Regions from separate parts of the Gracilibacillus salinarum genome, predicted to be linked through region 4. Evidence: riboswitches for the same ligand, from Rfam matches in the RefSeq annotation. Region 4 holds a riboswitch; each other region holds the start of a gene.

Region 1 (4,220 bases), 900 kb from region 4:
TAATAATTGGACGTACCAGGATACACGTGAGTTAATGGAAGCTACAGCTAACGTATTAATTCAAGCGTATCCGGATCAGTTTACCAGCGAAAGGCTGATAAAGAATCGCGGCAATCGGTTGTATATTGATTATGTCCAGCACGCGGAAGGAAAAACCATTATTGCTCCTTACTCCACGCGTGCAACGAAACAAGCAACTGTAGCTACTCCTTTATTCTGGGAAGAAGTTAACGAAACCCTGGATCCAACCAGTTTCACTATTCGTTCAGTATTGAAAAGAATTAAGGACAAAGGATGCCCATTCTTTGATTTTTATACACATTTCGAAAAGCAGGAGTAACTATTCCCCTCCTACACCTGAAACAGTGATCAAGGTGATCTGACTCTGATTGAGAAATCGGATCGGAAGCATGCTAGTACCAATTCCACTGTCAATATAAAGCAATTGATGCTCGGAAAGCTTAAATAATCCTTGATCGTATGTTGGAAAGAATCCTTGATCAGGAGCAACGACAGCTCCAATAAATGGAAGACGAATTTGTCCACCATGTGTATGGCCACTCAATATCAAGTCAATCCCATTCGGTAACGGACCTTGATTCACCGGGGGTGTATGGGATAATAAGACAGTAAAAATTTGATGATCCAGATCTTCTGCTGCATCGTCAATATTGCTTTTCCCAGTTGATAAATCGACCACACCAGCTAATTGAATAGTAAACTGGTCTAATGGTATTTGCACGCTCCGATTATTCAATATCTTCGCGCCAGCTTCTCTAAGACCGCTAAATAATGATTCATGTAAAGGATTATCCCAATCATGATTTCCTGAAACATAGAATACGTGAGAGTTGCCGGCTGATAACTGGTTAACAAAAGAGAGAACATCTTTGATATTATCTGTACTGCGATCAACAATATCTCCTGTCAGTACTACTATATCTGGAGCAAGTTGCGCCACTTTCTCCAGTAAGACTTGATTCCCCTCACCAAATTGTTTATTATGCAAGTCTGATATCTGCAATATCTGTAAGGACTGGTTTCGATCCAATTTTTCATTTGACAATTCTATTTTAGCTAACTTCAATACATTTGTGTCATAATAGACTTTACAACCAACTACGATCGCCAACATACAGCCAGTTATAATCAATAAAATCACATGCATTTTTCTGTTTTTCATTCCTTCTACTCCAGACATATTTGTTTTGCACTCACTTGATACCTATAGATAGAAAAACCTCTTAAGCATCCTATGAAACGCTTAAGAGGTTTTTGGTTTATACGATAGGAGCGTATAAACATTAATGAACAAGCTCTGCACAAAGAAAATTTAGAGCGTATCAACTATGAAAAACTACGGCATTCGCTAAAATGCGAAGCGAATGCCGAGTTTATTGATTAATTCCAGATTTCTTTAGTCACTTCTACGATATATTTCAGCTTGTTCCATTGATCTTCTTCTGTCAGTTTATTACCATGGTGAGTTGATGCAAATCCACATTGAGGACTTAAACAAATCTGTTCAAGCGGTACATATTTTGCAGCTTCCCCTACTCTTGCTTTGATTTGTTCTTTATCTTCTAAATCACCAGTTTTTGAAGTGAATAAGCCTAGTACTACCCGCGCACCACCATCTGGAATATAGTCAAGCGGCTTGAACCCACCAGAACGTTCATCATCATATTCCAAGAAAAAGCCATCGACTTTTTCTTTTGCAAACAATGTCGGTGCAATAAGATCGTAACTGCCGGAGAACGCCCAATTGGAACGGTAATTTCCACGGCATAAATGAGTGGTTACAACCAGATCTTCCGGTTTATCTTCTAACACACCATTTACTACTCGTAAAGCTAAATCAATTAAATAATCTCTGTCATACGCCCCATCATTAAATGGAATATCTGGTGAAGATAGTCCAGCAATATATACATCATCAAATTGCAAGTAGCGTACACCTAAATCATAAAAAGCTTTTATGGCATCACGGTATGCCTGAATTATGTCACTTGCAAAATCTTCAATGTCCGGATAAATCGTTTCGTTTCGAATTCCGATATTAAACAATTGATTTGGACTTGGTATCGTTTGTTTCGCAACAGCACGACCATTGACGATTTCATTAAATTCTTTAAAATCTTGTAAGAATGGATGATCCTGATTAAAGGATATCTTTCCATTGTTTCGTATATTGTAACGTTCAGTTTCTTCATTTCCGTTAAATATGTAACCTACTTCTGGTACATATCCTTCGATTCCATTCAAATGTTCTAAGAAATCTGTATGCCAAAAACGACGGCGAAACTCTCCATCGGATACTAATTCCAAACCAACCTCAATTTGTTTATCTACTATGTGTGCAATTTCTTTGTTCTCTAATTCTCGTAATTGTAACGCACTGATATTTCCATCCTGAAATGATTTTCTTGCCGTCAATAAACTTTCTGGACGTAGTAAACTCCCTACATGATCTGCTCGAAATGGTGCTGTTACTGTTTTTGTAGCCATTGATTAATCCTCTCCTTCAGTTAATTGTTTGCAATAATTCTTATCCAGTAAAAAAAGACCCCCTATATAAGAAGAAGGTCTTTAACATTTAAAAACTTATTCCTCTTATCTGTTGGAATTAGCACCATGTCTTCGAATAGACTGGTTGCTGAGACATCATTAGGCCAAATCCCTCCGCCTCTCTGGATAAGAAATTATATGAAATTATTACCATAAACACATATTACTACATAACAAAGATGGGATCAACCCATATTTGTTAAAAAATTTCAAAAAGTCTTACAATTCGTTCTGCTAACCGTATAATCTTACTTCTAAAAAGCAATGCTAGATAAATGGTTATCTGATTAAGAAAAAACAATCAATACTTAAAACTGAAAGGACGGTGGCAATTATTAAGCCATCTATTCCTCTTCCTTATCCATTAAATAGCATTAAAAAGCGATTACAAAACAAAAAAAGCTATTACGTAATTAAAGATCAATTGTCAGAAGATGAACATGAACTAATGAGTCAGATTCTATGTGAAACGAGACATGGTAATCGAAATAATATCACACGTACAGATGCTTATCTTCGTTTTTATCTGCAATTTCCCGAAATTGAATGGAGCTTTTTAGCACATATGGTTTCGAGAAATGCTGGCTGGAATATGACAGATCTGAAAGGAGGTCTCTTACCAAAACTGTTAACAAATGAACAGCAGCAGTATTTTTTTCATTTCTTAGAACGAAGCAATTGGCTAATATTTCAAGATGCATATCCGCAGCTGCGCTTATATGAAGCAAGTATTCGACTTGGTAAGAATATGTTTTATTTACTGCCATTATTCGGGGTTTCCTACTTTATGAAAGTGATATGGGATTATTTTTATGAGGATAGACAACGATCTCTGATTACCACTGCCCTGATTATCAATGAACAAAATTACATTGAAAATCGTGTCATTCATAATCCGCAATATGCCAAAACAAATATGGAGGCACTGGAATTTATCGGTCAACAAATGATGCAAATGAACCAAATAATGTTTCCTTTTAAGGAAGAGAGCAGGGTCCGGTTAGTGGGGTTAAATGTCTATCATTTCGAGTCATTAACGAAGCGAATCAACATCGGAAAACAACTTTATCAAGTGTTATTTCATCCAAACTATTATCCAGCCATCTATCAATTCGCCCTTACCACTCGCCATTCTGGGTCAAGACAAGATTATTGGCCATCACTCTTTCACGAAACACAGCATGTGCCACTGAAGAGAATCAAGGTGAAAGCTCCAGGAAACTGGTGGCTTAAACCATTATTCAGTCCGAAGTTACGTGATGTCTGGACTGATATTCACCATCCAAATAGCGAAAATGAAGATTGGTATACAGACTGGCGTACGGTATATTTACTAGATAAGATAAATGCCCCTAAAAACCCAGACATCCTAACCGCCTACCATCATACACTGGTGAAACTTCAATTGGCGGTAAAAATTAAAGAATGGATTGGAGAGTAGCATGTATAATCAAGAGAAGATGATAACTCTAGGCAATTTATTAAGGGCTTATTAGAGTTCTAATAATTGCAACAAATGACAAGTAATTTGATTTGATCAAAAAGATTATCCTCTACTATTGCTTGCCATCCTTATAAACGGAGAAGTAATTTCGTGGTGTGAACTAACTTTATTAATAATAGTCTTTATTTTAGTGATGAGGGTCTATTCT
Region 2 (4,220 bases), 2.3 Mb from region 4:
TTCTGTCTGCTATTTCTCCGGAACAAACACCATTGCGATCACGTCCATGTGTATTGTATCGAACTGTTGCAATAGTTAAATGCACTTCATCCTCATTTGCTTTGTAGCTGCTTGAAATCGAATATTGTCTCGCTGGAATCTTACGTAAAATCTGCATAAGTAAAGATGGTTCAAATGGTGCAGGTGGATAATCGATAATTAGATCAAATAAGTCGCGGCCATCGATATACGATTTTACTTGCTCTGGTTCAGCGAGAAGCTTGGTCAGCTTTTCGTTCTCAAAATGTGCTGCCGCTTTCTCCAGCAAGCCTTTCGTTAATCTAGTAATCTCAAATATAGAAGTTAACGCTTCCTGTACAGATCGTATTTCTCCTTGTTTATTAATCGGAATTGTTTGTTCAGGATTCCATTTAAACTCGTTTATAATTTGCTGTACGAGTGTTGGATCATTTTTCGGATAGATAGCTAAGCAATCACCTGGTTCATAGCTTAAATTGGAACCATCTAACGCAATTTCTATATGTCTTGTCTCTTTGTTAGATCCTTGACCGCTAAGTTTAATATTATCTAATACTTCTGCAGTATAAGGATTACTCTTTGAATATATCGGTTGTTCTGCTGGGGTTGGCTCCGTAACGGTAGCATTAGCTCCTGACTCGTTTTCTTGTTTCATGTAGTCGAGTACACCTGCAAACCATTCCTCAGCTAGTTCTTCATAATCGACATCACAATCCACGCGTGGGTGGATTCGTGTAGCTCCTAGCTCCTCGAGTCGTTTGTCAAAATCTTTACCAGTTTGACAGAAATGCTCATAGGATTCGTCCCCTAATGATAAGACGGCAAAGTTCACGTTATCCAATTTTGGCGCTTTTCGACCATGGAGAAATTCATGGAATTGAATCGCATTATCAGGCGGATCTCCTTCGCCGTGGGTTGCTGTAACAATGAATAAGTCTTCTGCTTCTTTTAATTTTTTTGGTTTATAATCGTCCATACAGGAGATGGTAACATCCCTTTGGATTGATTTGAGTTGCCCCGATAATTTCTCCGCAAGCTCTTGGCTGTTACCTGTTTCGGATCCGTAAAGAATCGTTGCCGTTCTCGTTGCCACTGGCTGGGTGGCAGTTTGTTCGGGAGCAGGTGCCGCCTGGCTAGCGTTAGCCTGAGAGGCGGCTAAATATCCTGCTAGCCAATTCTTCTGTGCATCTGTCAATGTTGGGAGCAGCTGATTTAAGATTTCGGTCTGTTTCTGATCAAAGGGACTATTTACTACTTGTAATGTCAACGCGTTCACCTCTTTAAATAATTAATCCGATAGATTTACTTTGTTATAGCCATAAAAAAATAGTTATTTTGCCGACTGCGGAGCAACGTGAAGTCCGCATTCTGTTTTATTGAAATTGGCCCATCTGCCTGCACGTTCATCTTCGTTATCCAATACTTTGGACGTACAAGGTATACAGCCAATGCTCGGATAGTTCTCATCATGAAGTGAGTTGTAAGGTAATTGATGATCTTTAATGTAGTTCCAAACATCATCCCAAGTCCAATGAATTAATGGACATACCTTTACAGATTCGAACCTGTCATCTTTATTAATAAAGTCGGTATTAGCTCTTGAAGGTGATTGAGCTCTTCTCAGACCAGATATCCAGGCTGTCGCTCCACTCAGCACTTCTTCAAGCGGTTTTATCTTACGAATGTAGCAGCATTGATTAGGATCGCGGCTCCATAGGGCGGAACCATATTGTTCCCGCTGTTCGTCGACTGTAAGAGAAGGTTCTTTCATGACGATATCCAGTTTTGGATATTTTTCCTTCACTTCGTCGATTAAATCATAGGTTTCTTGGAAATGGAGACCAGTATCTAAAAATACCAATTTGGCATCTGGTTTCACATTCGCAATCAAATCTATCATTACCATACTCTCAGCACCAAAACTACAAGCATAGACAAGTGAGTCACCATACGTCTGATAAGCCCAATTAAGGATACCTTGTGCACCTTTGGTTGGGTCCGATGCAGATGGTTCCTCATGATTTAAAGGACTGTCGCTATAGTTTGCGTAAGTCAACATGATTGCATCCTCCTTATTAAAAAAACCTTCCTATCGGTCTGTGATAAGAAGGTTGTCAGTGTATCAGCATTCCTTCTTATCTTCCGGTTGCAACATATTCGTTACACCGCAGGATTTGGCACAGTGTTTATTCCATACAACCTGTTGCCGAGATTTCATTGGGCCTGCCCCTCCATCTCTCTGGATAAGAATTCCATTCATTTTCATTTAATAACATAGTAAATGTTATAGCGCTAAATGTCAATACAGATACATGTAAAAATTGTAAAAATCATCATTTGTTTTTGCTTATTCGATCTGTTTCGTGGACTGCTGCAGTTTCTGGAAACTTGTAATACCAGTTTGTATTAAGCTCTATCAGGGTGTTTGATTAATGATTCCAAGGCATCTTTAACAGTTTGAAATACTTGTTTATTTTTTAATTTTTCACTAAGCAATGAGGAGTGCATGGCTGATTGACTTCTTATTCCAGTAAATATTATCGTCAAACCAATTAGCTCCATCAGTTGTACCGTATAAAAAAGGTTATAGATACCAGAGTCGGTTACAGTTTTTATCCCAGTAAAATCAAAAATCACGTAATCCATTTTCGTTTCTGCAATGTGATGGATAGTAGTGTTGATTAAAAGTATTGTCTTGTTATCATCCAGTGTACCAATTAACGGACAAATATCAATATCATCGTCCACTTTTATAATAGGTACGGGAAGGTCTTGTGCATGTTTATTGTCTGAACGAGGAGGCAGAGATTCCTGGTGAGAATCAAGATAGCCATGGATAAACCCTGCATTGTAAAACAAAATGATTTCATCTATTGTTTTTCTTATGCCATCATATTCGTAATTGGGGAATTTGTGCAACATTTTCTCCTCCAATAAGTGCTGAATAATATGGGCGCTAATATAAGGAAAACAATCGATCATCTGCAGGAAAATACGTTGATCTGTTATAACATGCCCTTTTTTATATCCGATTTCTTTTATATTGTCTAAAACAGCTTCCCCTGTCGTAATAGGTAACTTCTTACTGATTAAGTAGATTAGACTTTGCAACAGAACAGTCAGCTGTTCTGATTGTTGATGATCGTTAAGTGACGAGACAATTAGTTGCCTCTTATCTTTCATCCAGTTTGAAACCTGTTCTTTTGATACGGGTGAGGTCACATATTGCACTCCTTTCTGTAGAAACGTGCGTTTGGTTTTGTATTGGTAAACGGCGACAAAACGTTGTCTATCCTAAAAAAAATAGCATCACTTACTAGTTTATAAGATTAAAAGAATATTTAAAGTGGTATATTTATATATACCTTATAAGGAGCGATAGATGATGAATCAGAACTTGGAGAGTATAAAGGTGACTTTAGATGTTGTTTGTGGAAAATGGAAAGCAGTTATTTTGTTAACCCTTTATGAGGAAGGTACTTTACGTTTTGGTGAATTAAAGAAGCAGATCCCGTTAATCAATCATCAGACGTTGATCAAACAGCTAAAAGAATTAGAAAACGATAGGTTAATCAAGAAGAAGTCCTATCAGGTTGTACCTCCCAAAGTAGAATATTCATTAACAGACTATGGACAAAGTATCAAAGGTTTATTATATAAAATGATAGAATGGGGGGAGCAGCACAGCGAGCAGAACAAAACACCTTCCTGAGGAATAATGTCGACATTCCCATTTATGTAATCTAACAAAATGAGTGATCAAGATAAATGTAACAATTTATAAGTAATACAGCGTAGAAGCAAACTGCGCAGCAACTTTAGCGATAGATCATTTTGAAATAGATAATGTGCAGGGATACCGCTCCGTCCAACCACTCCGCGTCCTGCGGGGCACGGCTGGAGCTAGGCAACTACCCGAATTACTTCACTGCTGCCTTGCACCGAGAAAGCCTACTTCGAAGCGTTACTAGTAGACGCAGGTGCAGACGTAGTGGATCTCCAGCACCTGCACAATCCCGCGGGAGTCTCCGTGGTTGGCCTACGCTAATATTTAGGCTCTACAACTGATGTAGGTTGTAGTATTTTTGAGTGTTATTCATAAACGTTCATCCTACACTACTACTAGAATAATGCCTAGAACTGTTGCTTTTGATTATTGCAATCGTTGTAGCACTTCCCTTAAGCGTAGGAAATAGGCGGAG
Region 3 (4,220 bases), 1.2 Mb from region 4:
TTTTGAAAACGTGGTTCTAAGGTTTTCATTCCTTGCAGTAATTGATAACAATCCTTTGCACCTAAGATAGCGCCGTACGTATTTTGGACAAATTTCAGTCTGCCAGCGAGTTCTTCGCTTTTTGTCACAGCTAAGCCCGCTACAATATCACTGTGTCCGGATAAGAATTTTGTAGCACTGTGTAACACGATATCGACACCTAAGTCTAAAGGCTGCTGATATAAAGGTGTCATAAAAGTATTATCCAAATAAGTGAAACAGTCGTTTTCTTTCGCTAATGATACAACAGCACGAATATCTGTTATCTGTAATAAAGGATTAGCGGGTGTTTCGATGTATATCACTTTCGTGTTTGGCTGGATTGCTTCTTCCACCTCTATTATATTTGTCATGTCGACAAATGTATGATCAATCGAAAATTGCGCTAATAATTTGGTGACAAACCTGAAGGTACCACCATATACATCTTTACTGATGACTATATGATCTCCTGTTTCTAACAGCATAAAGGCAGAAGATATAGCCGCCATTCCGGAAGAGAACGCAAAGCCGGCAATTCCATTCTCCAACTTGGCAATCGTTGCTTCAAGCTGATCACGAGTTGGATTACCTGAGCGGCTGTAATCATATGGACCGAATTCGTGTAACTCTTGCTGGTGGTAAGTGGAAGATACATAGATTGGCGGATTTACTGCTCCTGTATATTTTTCATGATATCCTTGCTGATTTCCTCCATGTGCTAGTAACGTTTCTTTTTTATGTGTCATTTATTTCCCTCCTAATGCTTGGTCTAAATCTGCTTTAAGGTCTTCGATATTCTCAATCCCTACGGAAAAACGTAGTAATGTGTCGCTAATTCCACGACGCTCTAATTCATCTTTGGGGATATCCGCATGTGTCTGGGTGGTTGGATAGGTGATGAAACTCTCCACACCACCGAGACTTTCGGCAAAAGAAATGACTTTTAATTGTTCGAGAAATGGTGCAATTAAACTGTTATCAGTAACCCGAAAACTGATCATTGCTCCTTTGCCTGGATATAAGACATCATTCACTTGACTGTGCTCCCGCAGGAAAGCTGCTAAAATCTGAGCGTTTTGTTGTTGACGTTCTAAACGTAACGTGAGGGTTTTCATACCTCTAATCAGTAACATACTATCCAGGGGAGATAACACGGCTCCTATCGCATTATGTAAATAGAAGAGCTTCTCGCCAAGTTCATGGTCCTTGACGACGACAAGTCCAGCTAAGACATCGTTATGCCCGCCAAGGTACTTCGTTGCAGAATGTATTACTATATCTGCACCTTCCGTCAATGGCTGCTGTAAGTATGGCGTATAGAACGTATTATCGACAATTAACAGGACATCATGCTTTTTGGCAATGGCAGCCATATACTGGATGTCAATCTCCATTAATAATGGATTAGTTGGAGTTTCGATAAAGATTGCTTTCGTATTTTGGGTGATATGTCGTTCCATATTCTCTGGACTGACATATACTGGTGTAACACGATAAGATTGCTGCAAGTGTTGAAATAATCGGTAACTGCCACCGTATATGTCTTCCGTTACGAGAATCTCGTCTCCATGTTTAAATAAGGAGAACACTAATTGGATGGCCGCCATACCTGAAGAACAGGCAAATCCTTGAACGCCTTTCTCCAGTGACGCAATTGCTTCTTCGACAATTTCCCGTGTGGGGTTGGCGGTACGCGTATAATCGTATCCAGTCGACTGTCCAAGCGTTGGATGCTGATACGCAGTAGATAAATAGATTGGTGCTTCTACTGCACCTGTTCGTGGATCTTTTCTGTTGCCAATTTGGGCAAGAATAGTTTCAATTTGATTCATATTATGTACATCCTTTCTATAAATAAAAAAAGAGGTCTTCGATAAGTAGAAGACCTCCTTTATATCAGGCAGCATTCTCTTATCTTTGGCAAAAACCATCTGGAATTAGCACCATACAATATGCTTGCTGGTTGCTGAGGTATCATCGGGCCAGTCCCTAAACCTCTCTTGATAAGATTATATTTTTAATGGAAAATTAATACATTAATTGTACCTTATTTAGGAAGAAATTACAACAGTAATACAAAAAAATATTTTTATGGAATCCATTGACAATCCTTGTTCTATCTATTATAGTAAGTACAACACAAATTCAGTGGAAAATTATGAAAATAGTATAGCATCTTATCGAGAGAGAAGGAGGGAACTGGCCCTGTGAATTCTCAGCAACAGGCTTTATACGCACTGTGCTAAATCCAGCAGGTATATCTTGACAGATAAGTGGAACAGCCTCCTACTTCATCGTCAAGTAGGATTTTTTATAGGTATTAATCCGAGTTTTCAGATGGGTAATAGTGTAATAGTAATAAAATTTGACAGACAATAGCTGAAAGTTGGGATGAAAGATGTTAACGATAGTAGCGGTTTTAGCTGCATGTTTGTTTGCTTTTAATATTGGAGCAAGCGGATCAGCAGCAAGTATGAGTATTGCTTATGGATCAAAAGTAATAAAAAAGCGGAAGCATGCATTATGGATTGCTGGAGCAGGTGCCATAACAGGTGCTGTTTTAGGAGGAGAGCATGTAACGAAGACGCTCGGTAAAGGAATTATTCCGGAATCAATATTGGATGTGAAAGTAGCCTGTATTATATTAGTCGTATCTGCTTTCACATTACTCATTACAAATTACATCGGCATCCCGCTATCAACTAGTGAAGTGACTGTAGGAGCTATTATTGGTGTTGGGATAAGCTATCAACAATTGCATTTCCAGAACATATTGATGATTGTTTCATTCTGGTTGATTGTTCCTTTAGCAGCTTTTTTGATCACATTATGCTTAGAAAAATTAAGAAATAAAATTGCCAAACGATTTACGATTCGGCCACCGGTAAAGGTATTAGCCTTTTTATTGATTATAACTGGTGCGATCGAAGCAGTTGCAGCCGGAATGAATAATGTTGCAAATGCATTAGGCCCGCTAGTGGGGGCAGGTATTGCATCTATGGAAACAGGCTTACCATTAATGGCGCTAGTTGTAGCGTTGGGAAGTATTTTTTTCGGTGGCAGAGTGATCGAAACCAACGCAAAAAAGATTACTTCCTTGTCACTGGGAAATGGTGTTGTCATTTCAGGAGCTACTGGTGGACTCGTCATTGGTGCTTCGTTACTCGGTATTCCGATTCCGATGACACAGGTAACGACATCCGCGATTGTAGGTATTGGAGCAAGCAAAGATGTTTCCTCCGTTTGGAAGCAAAAGGTGATTCATCAAATTGCGAAAGTATGGGTCACTTCACCGATTGTCTCTCTAGTTATCTCTTTTATATTGACAGAGATTCTTGTACAACAAAGTTTTGAACAGGTCGTATTAGTAGTATTAGCGATCGTAGCAACTTATATTTTAGTAAGATACAGAGAAAAACCTGCAAAAGCAATGACAGGAAAAGGATGGGATCAACATGGGGAAAGTGTATTTAGTGGGAGCCGGACCAGGAGATGAAGAATTAATTACAGTAAAAGGCGTTCGAGCGATTAAAGAAGCAGATGTGATTCTGTATGATCGACTCGTTAATCATTCATTATTAGATTATGCCAAAGCAGATGCTGAACTGATTTTTTGTGGAAAGATGCCTCGAAAACATGGATTGATACAAGAAAAAATAAACGAGCAATTGATTTACCATGCCGGAAAAGGAAAAACGGTTACGAGATTAAAAGGAGGGGACCCCTTTATCTTCGGACGTGGAGGGGAAGAAGCACTGCATTTAGAAGAACATCAAATAGCGTACGAGGTAGTGCCAGGCATTACGTCTGCTATAAGTGCTGCTGCTTATGCAGGGATCCCGCTTACCCACAGGACAATCAGCGGTTCAGTCAGCTTTATCAATGGTTCTGATCCAGATGGAAAAACCGATGAAGAATGGCGTCACTTAGCACTGGGTGCTGATACACTTTGTTTTTATATGGGTGTGAGAAAATTTCCGATTATTTGTGAGAAATTAATGCAAGCTGGTCTGAAAGAAACAACGCCAGTATCGATCATTCACTGGGGAACATTCTCGCATCAAAAATCAATTGTAGCTGATTTGATTACGGTATCTGACAGGTTAGATGAGATTAGTAATCCGTCAATGATAGTAGTTGGGGAAGTCGTACGATTAAGAGAAAAAATCCGTTGGTTTGAAGAACAGAAGGAATCGATT
Region 4 (4,220 bases):
TTTTGTCCCTCCTAGTCGCATTCCGTCCCACTCAGAACAAAAAAAATTAACTTCCGTAAATAATTGTATCAAAAGCTTCACCTGTGCTCAACTATTTTCTGAATTATTTTTCGATAATAGATAGTTTTCGACAGTTTGGATGTCGATTATGCCCGTGTCGATGACCGTTTCTTGATCTTTAAGGACTGGGATCATCAGGTGGAAAGCTTCTAACAACTCATCTTCATTATAAATATCGACTTCTTCTATTTCAAACAAAAAATCCTGTTGCAGCATTTCTAATATATGGTAAGCATCAGTGCACAAGGAACAGTGTTCTTTTCCGTATAGTGTTAATTTCATCTTTGCACTCCTTTCTGAGGGGGAACACATTTATTATTATCAAATAGCATATCGTCCGGCCAACCACTTTGTGTCTTGCGTAGTTGGCCTATGGTAATCGTACAGAAGTCCGAAGAGTAAATTGATGCATACGGGTAACACGATGCATTATCTGCTCATTACTTTAACTGTGTACTTCTACCTTTAATCTTCCCTCTACTATAATAATGTTAGAATAAACCGTCATTATTCACCAGCTGTTCAGTTTATCACTTAATGGCGTTCAATCCGACTTTGAGCATTTCTCGTAAAACTTTTGCAGATTGGTGTAATTGTTCTGCTTCTTTGTCGCTCAATCTTAACTCCATTACTTCCCGAATGCCATTTTCATTTAATATAGCTGGTACGCCTAAATAGATATCCTCTAATCCGTATTGACCATCTACATAGGCAGAAACGGTTAATACAGCATTCTCATTATTTAATATCGCACGGGTCAGACGGACTAAGCCTAAACCGATTCCGTAATAGGTTGCTCCTTTTCGCTCAATAATATGATAAGCAGCGTCACGAACATTCTGGAACAGCTCAGTCATTTCCTGGTGATGATATAAATCATCAATCCCAGCATATTGAGACAATGGAACGCCACCAATCTGAACATGACTCCACACTGGCAATTCTGAATCACCATGCTCTCCCATAATGTAAGCATGTATATTACGAGCATCGACTTGAAAATGCTCTCCTAATAAATATCGGAATCTAGCCGTATCCAAAATGGTTCCAGATCCGATGACCCGTTCCTTCGGTAATCCTGAGATTTCTCGGGTAATCTGAGTTAGAATATCAACAGGATTTGTCGCAATCACGAATATACCCTTAAAGTTTGAATCCATAACGCTGTTAACAATGCCTTTAAATATACGAGCGTTCTTGTCGACTAGGTCCAATCTTGTTTCTCCAGGTTTTTGATTTGCTCCTGCTGTAATCACAACTAAATCTGCATTATGACAATCCTGATAACTCCCAGCTTTAATTTTCATTGGGTTACCAAAAGGCATACCATGATTCAGATCACGTGCTTCCCCCTCTGCTTTATTCTCATTAAGGTCAATCAAGACTAGTTCATTGACTACACCTTGATTTAATAATGCATAAGCATAACTGGTTCCGACGAAGCCTGTTCCGATTATAACTACTTTTCTTAATTTCGTAGTTTGATAAGTCATCACAAACCACCCTTTCTCAACAAACCTTTTTTTAACTACATTCCCCAATATATAAGCACAACAAAATGGGATATAGTTCTACTTATACTATATCCCATTTGAGCCATTGATGATATGATATTTTATAACAATTATGTGAATAGTTGAGCAATCACTTCTTCTACACCCGGGACACCAGATGTTGACAAACCATGAATGTAACTTCTCTGTACAGAAACGGCATCTGCACCAAGATGCAGATACAGATCAAGGGCTTCTTTAGTGTTTACCTCCGTTTCGATAATAATGCTAAGATTCCCACCTACCACTGTTTTCACACGTTCTAATAAATCAATATTGGCATGACTTATATTAGTGAAAATGATACCTTCTACTTGCTGCTGTAACGCAACTCTTACATCATCAATGGACAAATCACCATAAATAAATACTGGAAGATTTGTAAATTGTTTAATATATCTGATGTCATCCCATGTAACATGACGATTTTGATACTCATTTGCTACTTGCTCTGCTATCGATTGGTTATTATGATGATTTTTTTTCGCAAAAATCGGATCCACTACAAAATTGGTCGTACCTCTCGCCTCTTTATCAGCAGTCTGATGGACGACATCATTAGATAAAGAAACGACGATGGCTTGGTAGCCGGCTAATTCTGCACGTTGAATAAAGTGCTTTGTCAAATCACGATCATGAAACAGATGTGCCTGAAACCATAACTCACTTCCCGGCACTGCATCTGCGATATCCTCTATACTGTAAGAAGAGTGGCTGCTGACTATAAACGGAACACCTTGGTTCTTTGCTGCAAGAGCTGTTGCCAGTTCACCATCCTCATGAAAGTAGGTTTGCGCACTTACAGATCCTAAAATAAAGGGTGATATATTGCCATTTGCCTCTGTATTTCGATGTAATATAAAAGAAGTAGAATGAACCTTCTGTGACGTAATTTCTTCTAGAAACAGTTTGGAAGATTGGGTAAGCTGTTGCTCCGCTAATTTCTCCAATGCTGTTACTTTGCTTTTTTTAACCGTTGCTTTTGCCATTTTTTATTCCTCCTAGTTGGTTCAGGGAAACAAAAAGCCCCTCTTATATTGGAGGAGCAGATGTATTATCTCCCTCTTATTATTCAAACAATGTGTTTGCAGGATTTAGCACCTTTTAAGCGGATCACTTAAGGTTGCCGGGTTTCATCGGGCCAGTCCCTCCACCTCTCTTCATAAGAGTATCTATATGATTTAATTTGTCACTTTAGTAGCTCTTTCTATTTCGAGTGCTTTTAACTTTCTTCTTAAAATTTTTCCACTGATTTTCGTCTTCGGCAATTCATCCATTACTTCTATCTCTCTTGGCGCAGCATGGGCAGATAAATGACGTCGTACAAACAAGCGAATTTCTTCCAGTAATGCATCAGTTGGCTCGTATCCCGCTCTGAGAGAGATAAATGCTTTCACTAACTCTCCACGTAATTCATCTGGCTTTCCGATAACCCCAGCTTCTTCTACGGCAGGATGCTCAATTAATTTACTTTCTACTTCAAACGGCCCAATCCGTTCCCCTGCTGAGTTGATCATATCATCGTTACGACCTTGGAAGAATACATAGCCTTCCTCATCCTGTAAGGCTAAGTCGCCTGAAATATACCAGCCTTCATATTGGAAATACGACTGGAATTTATTTTGATTACCCCATATTTCCTTCATTAGACCTGGCCAAGGCGTACGGACCGCCAATTGACCAATTTCTCCACTCGGCAGTTCCTTACCTTCTTCGTCCAAAATCCCGACTTCAACACCAGGAAAAGCACGCCCCATCGATCCAGGTTTAATTTTTTCTGATGGAAGGTTTACGATTAAATGTCCTCCTGTTTCAGTCATCCACCATGTATCATGGATTCGAACGTTGAGGCTGTTCCATGCCCACTGAATCACTTCAGGGTTTAACGGTTCTCCGACGCTTAACACGTGTCTCACCGAAGACAAATCATACTTTTTATATAGATCTCCTTTAGACAAGAGCATTCGAAAAGCTGTTGGCGCACTGTACCAGATCGTTACACCTAACTCTTCAATTAATGCGTACCAATTTTCTGCGCTGAATCGACCACCTTGAATCACAACCGTCGCCCGATTTAATAATGGGGCGAGCAAACCATACACACTGCCCGTTACCCAACCTGGGTGAGACGTACACCAATAAACATCATCATCTTTAATATCCAAAACCCACTTACCGGTTACAATATGATGCTGTATGGACCGGTGTGCGTGCAATACCCCTTTCGGTTTTCCTGTAGATCCACTCGTATAATGAATGATCAGGCCATCTTCCCAATCCAGCCATTCAGTATACGGTTCTCCTTGGACTGGCTTTAATGGCTCTTCTTCAATATCTTCTACAAACAAAACGGTTTCTAATGATGGAATATCTTCTCTAGGTACACGTTTCACTAGATCCTGATCAGTAATTAGCAGGGTGCCCTCACAATCATTGATACGATCTCGTACGGCCTCTTCCATAAAGGCTTCAAAAAGAGGACCAGCTATTGCACCGATTTTGATCGTTGCTAAAATAGCAAAATAACACGCTGGTGTCTTAGGAAGAAAAACAAAGACACGATCTCCTTTTGATACACCATGTTCTAACAGAATTCTCGCATAATGA

Evidence for each region. Region 4 has a riboswitch for S-adenosylmethionine ahead of MUN87_RS21740 (alpha-hydroxy-acid oxidizing protein). Riboswitches for the same ligand answer to the same signal wherever they lie in the genome.
Region 1: another riboswitch for S-adenosylmethionine. It lies ahead of MUN87_RS04005 (5-methyltetrahydropteroyltriglutamate--homocysteine S-methyltransferase); the one in region 4 lies ahead of MUN87_RS21740 (alpha-hydroxy-acid oxidizing protein).
Region 2: another riboswitch for S-adenosylmethionine. It lies ahead of MUN87_RS10985 (phosphoadenylyl-sulfate reductase); the one in region 4 lies ahead of MUN87_RS21740 (alpha-hydroxy-acid oxidizing protein).
Region 3: another riboswitch for S-adenosylmethionine. It lies ahead of MUN87_RS05595 (methionine biosynthesis PLP-dependent protein); the one in region 4 lies ahead of MUN87_RS21740 (alpha-hydroxy-acid oxidizing protein).

What each region holds. Positions count from the first base shown of each region.
Region 1 is NZ_CP095071.1:789,381-793,600, forward strand. Features, by position in the region: gene ligD (DNA ligase D) at 1-340, shown strand, start outside; gene MUN87_RS04000 (metallophosphoesterase) at 341-1,183, opposite strand; gene MUN87_RS04005 (5-methyltetrahydropteroyltriglutamate--homocysteine S-methyltransferase) at 1,402-2,508, opposite strand; SAM riboswitch class I at 2,611-2,701, opposite strand; gene MUN87_RS04010 (DUF2515 family protein) at 2,894-4,009, shown strand.
Region 2 is NZ_CP095071.1:2,379,380-2,383,599, reverse strand. Features, by position in the region: gene MUN87_RS10990 (assimilatory sulfite reductase (NADPH) flavoprotein subunit) at 1-1,285, opposite strand, end outside; gene MUN87_RS10985 (phosphoadenylyl-sulfate reductase) at 1,349-2,077, opposite strand; SAM riboswitch class I at 2,151-2,268, opposite strand; gene MUN87_RS10980 (STAS domain-containing protein) at 2,425-3,240, opposite strand; gene MUN87_RS10975 (winged helix-turn-helix transcriptional regulator) at 3,401-3,730, shown strand.
Region 3 is NZ_CP095071.1:1,132,619-1,136,838, reverse strand. Features, by position in the region: gene MUN87_RS05600 (aminotransferase class I/II-fold pyridoxal phosphate-dependent enzyme) at 1-767, opposite strand, end outside; gene MUN87_RS05595 (methionine biosynthesis PLP-dependent protein) at 768-1,853, opposite strand; SAM riboswitch class I at 1,930-2,031, opposite strand; SAM riboswitch class I at 2,196-2,297, shown strand; gene cysP (sulfate permease) at 2,420-3,517, shown strand; gene cobA (uroporphyrinogen-III C-methyltransferase) at 3,477-4,220, shown strand, end outside.
Region 4 is NZ_CP095071.1:4,687,202-4,691,421, reverse strand. Features, by position in the region: gene MUN87_RS21750 (glutaredoxin family protein) at 88-342, opposite strand; gene MUN87_RS21745 (L-lactate dehydrogenase) at 591-1,553, opposite strand; gene MUN87_RS21740 (alpha-hydroxy-acid oxidizing protein) at 1,685-2,602, opposite strand; SAM riboswitch class I at 2,676-2,782, opposite strand; gene acsA (acetate--CoA ligase) at 2,795-4,220, opposite strand, start outside.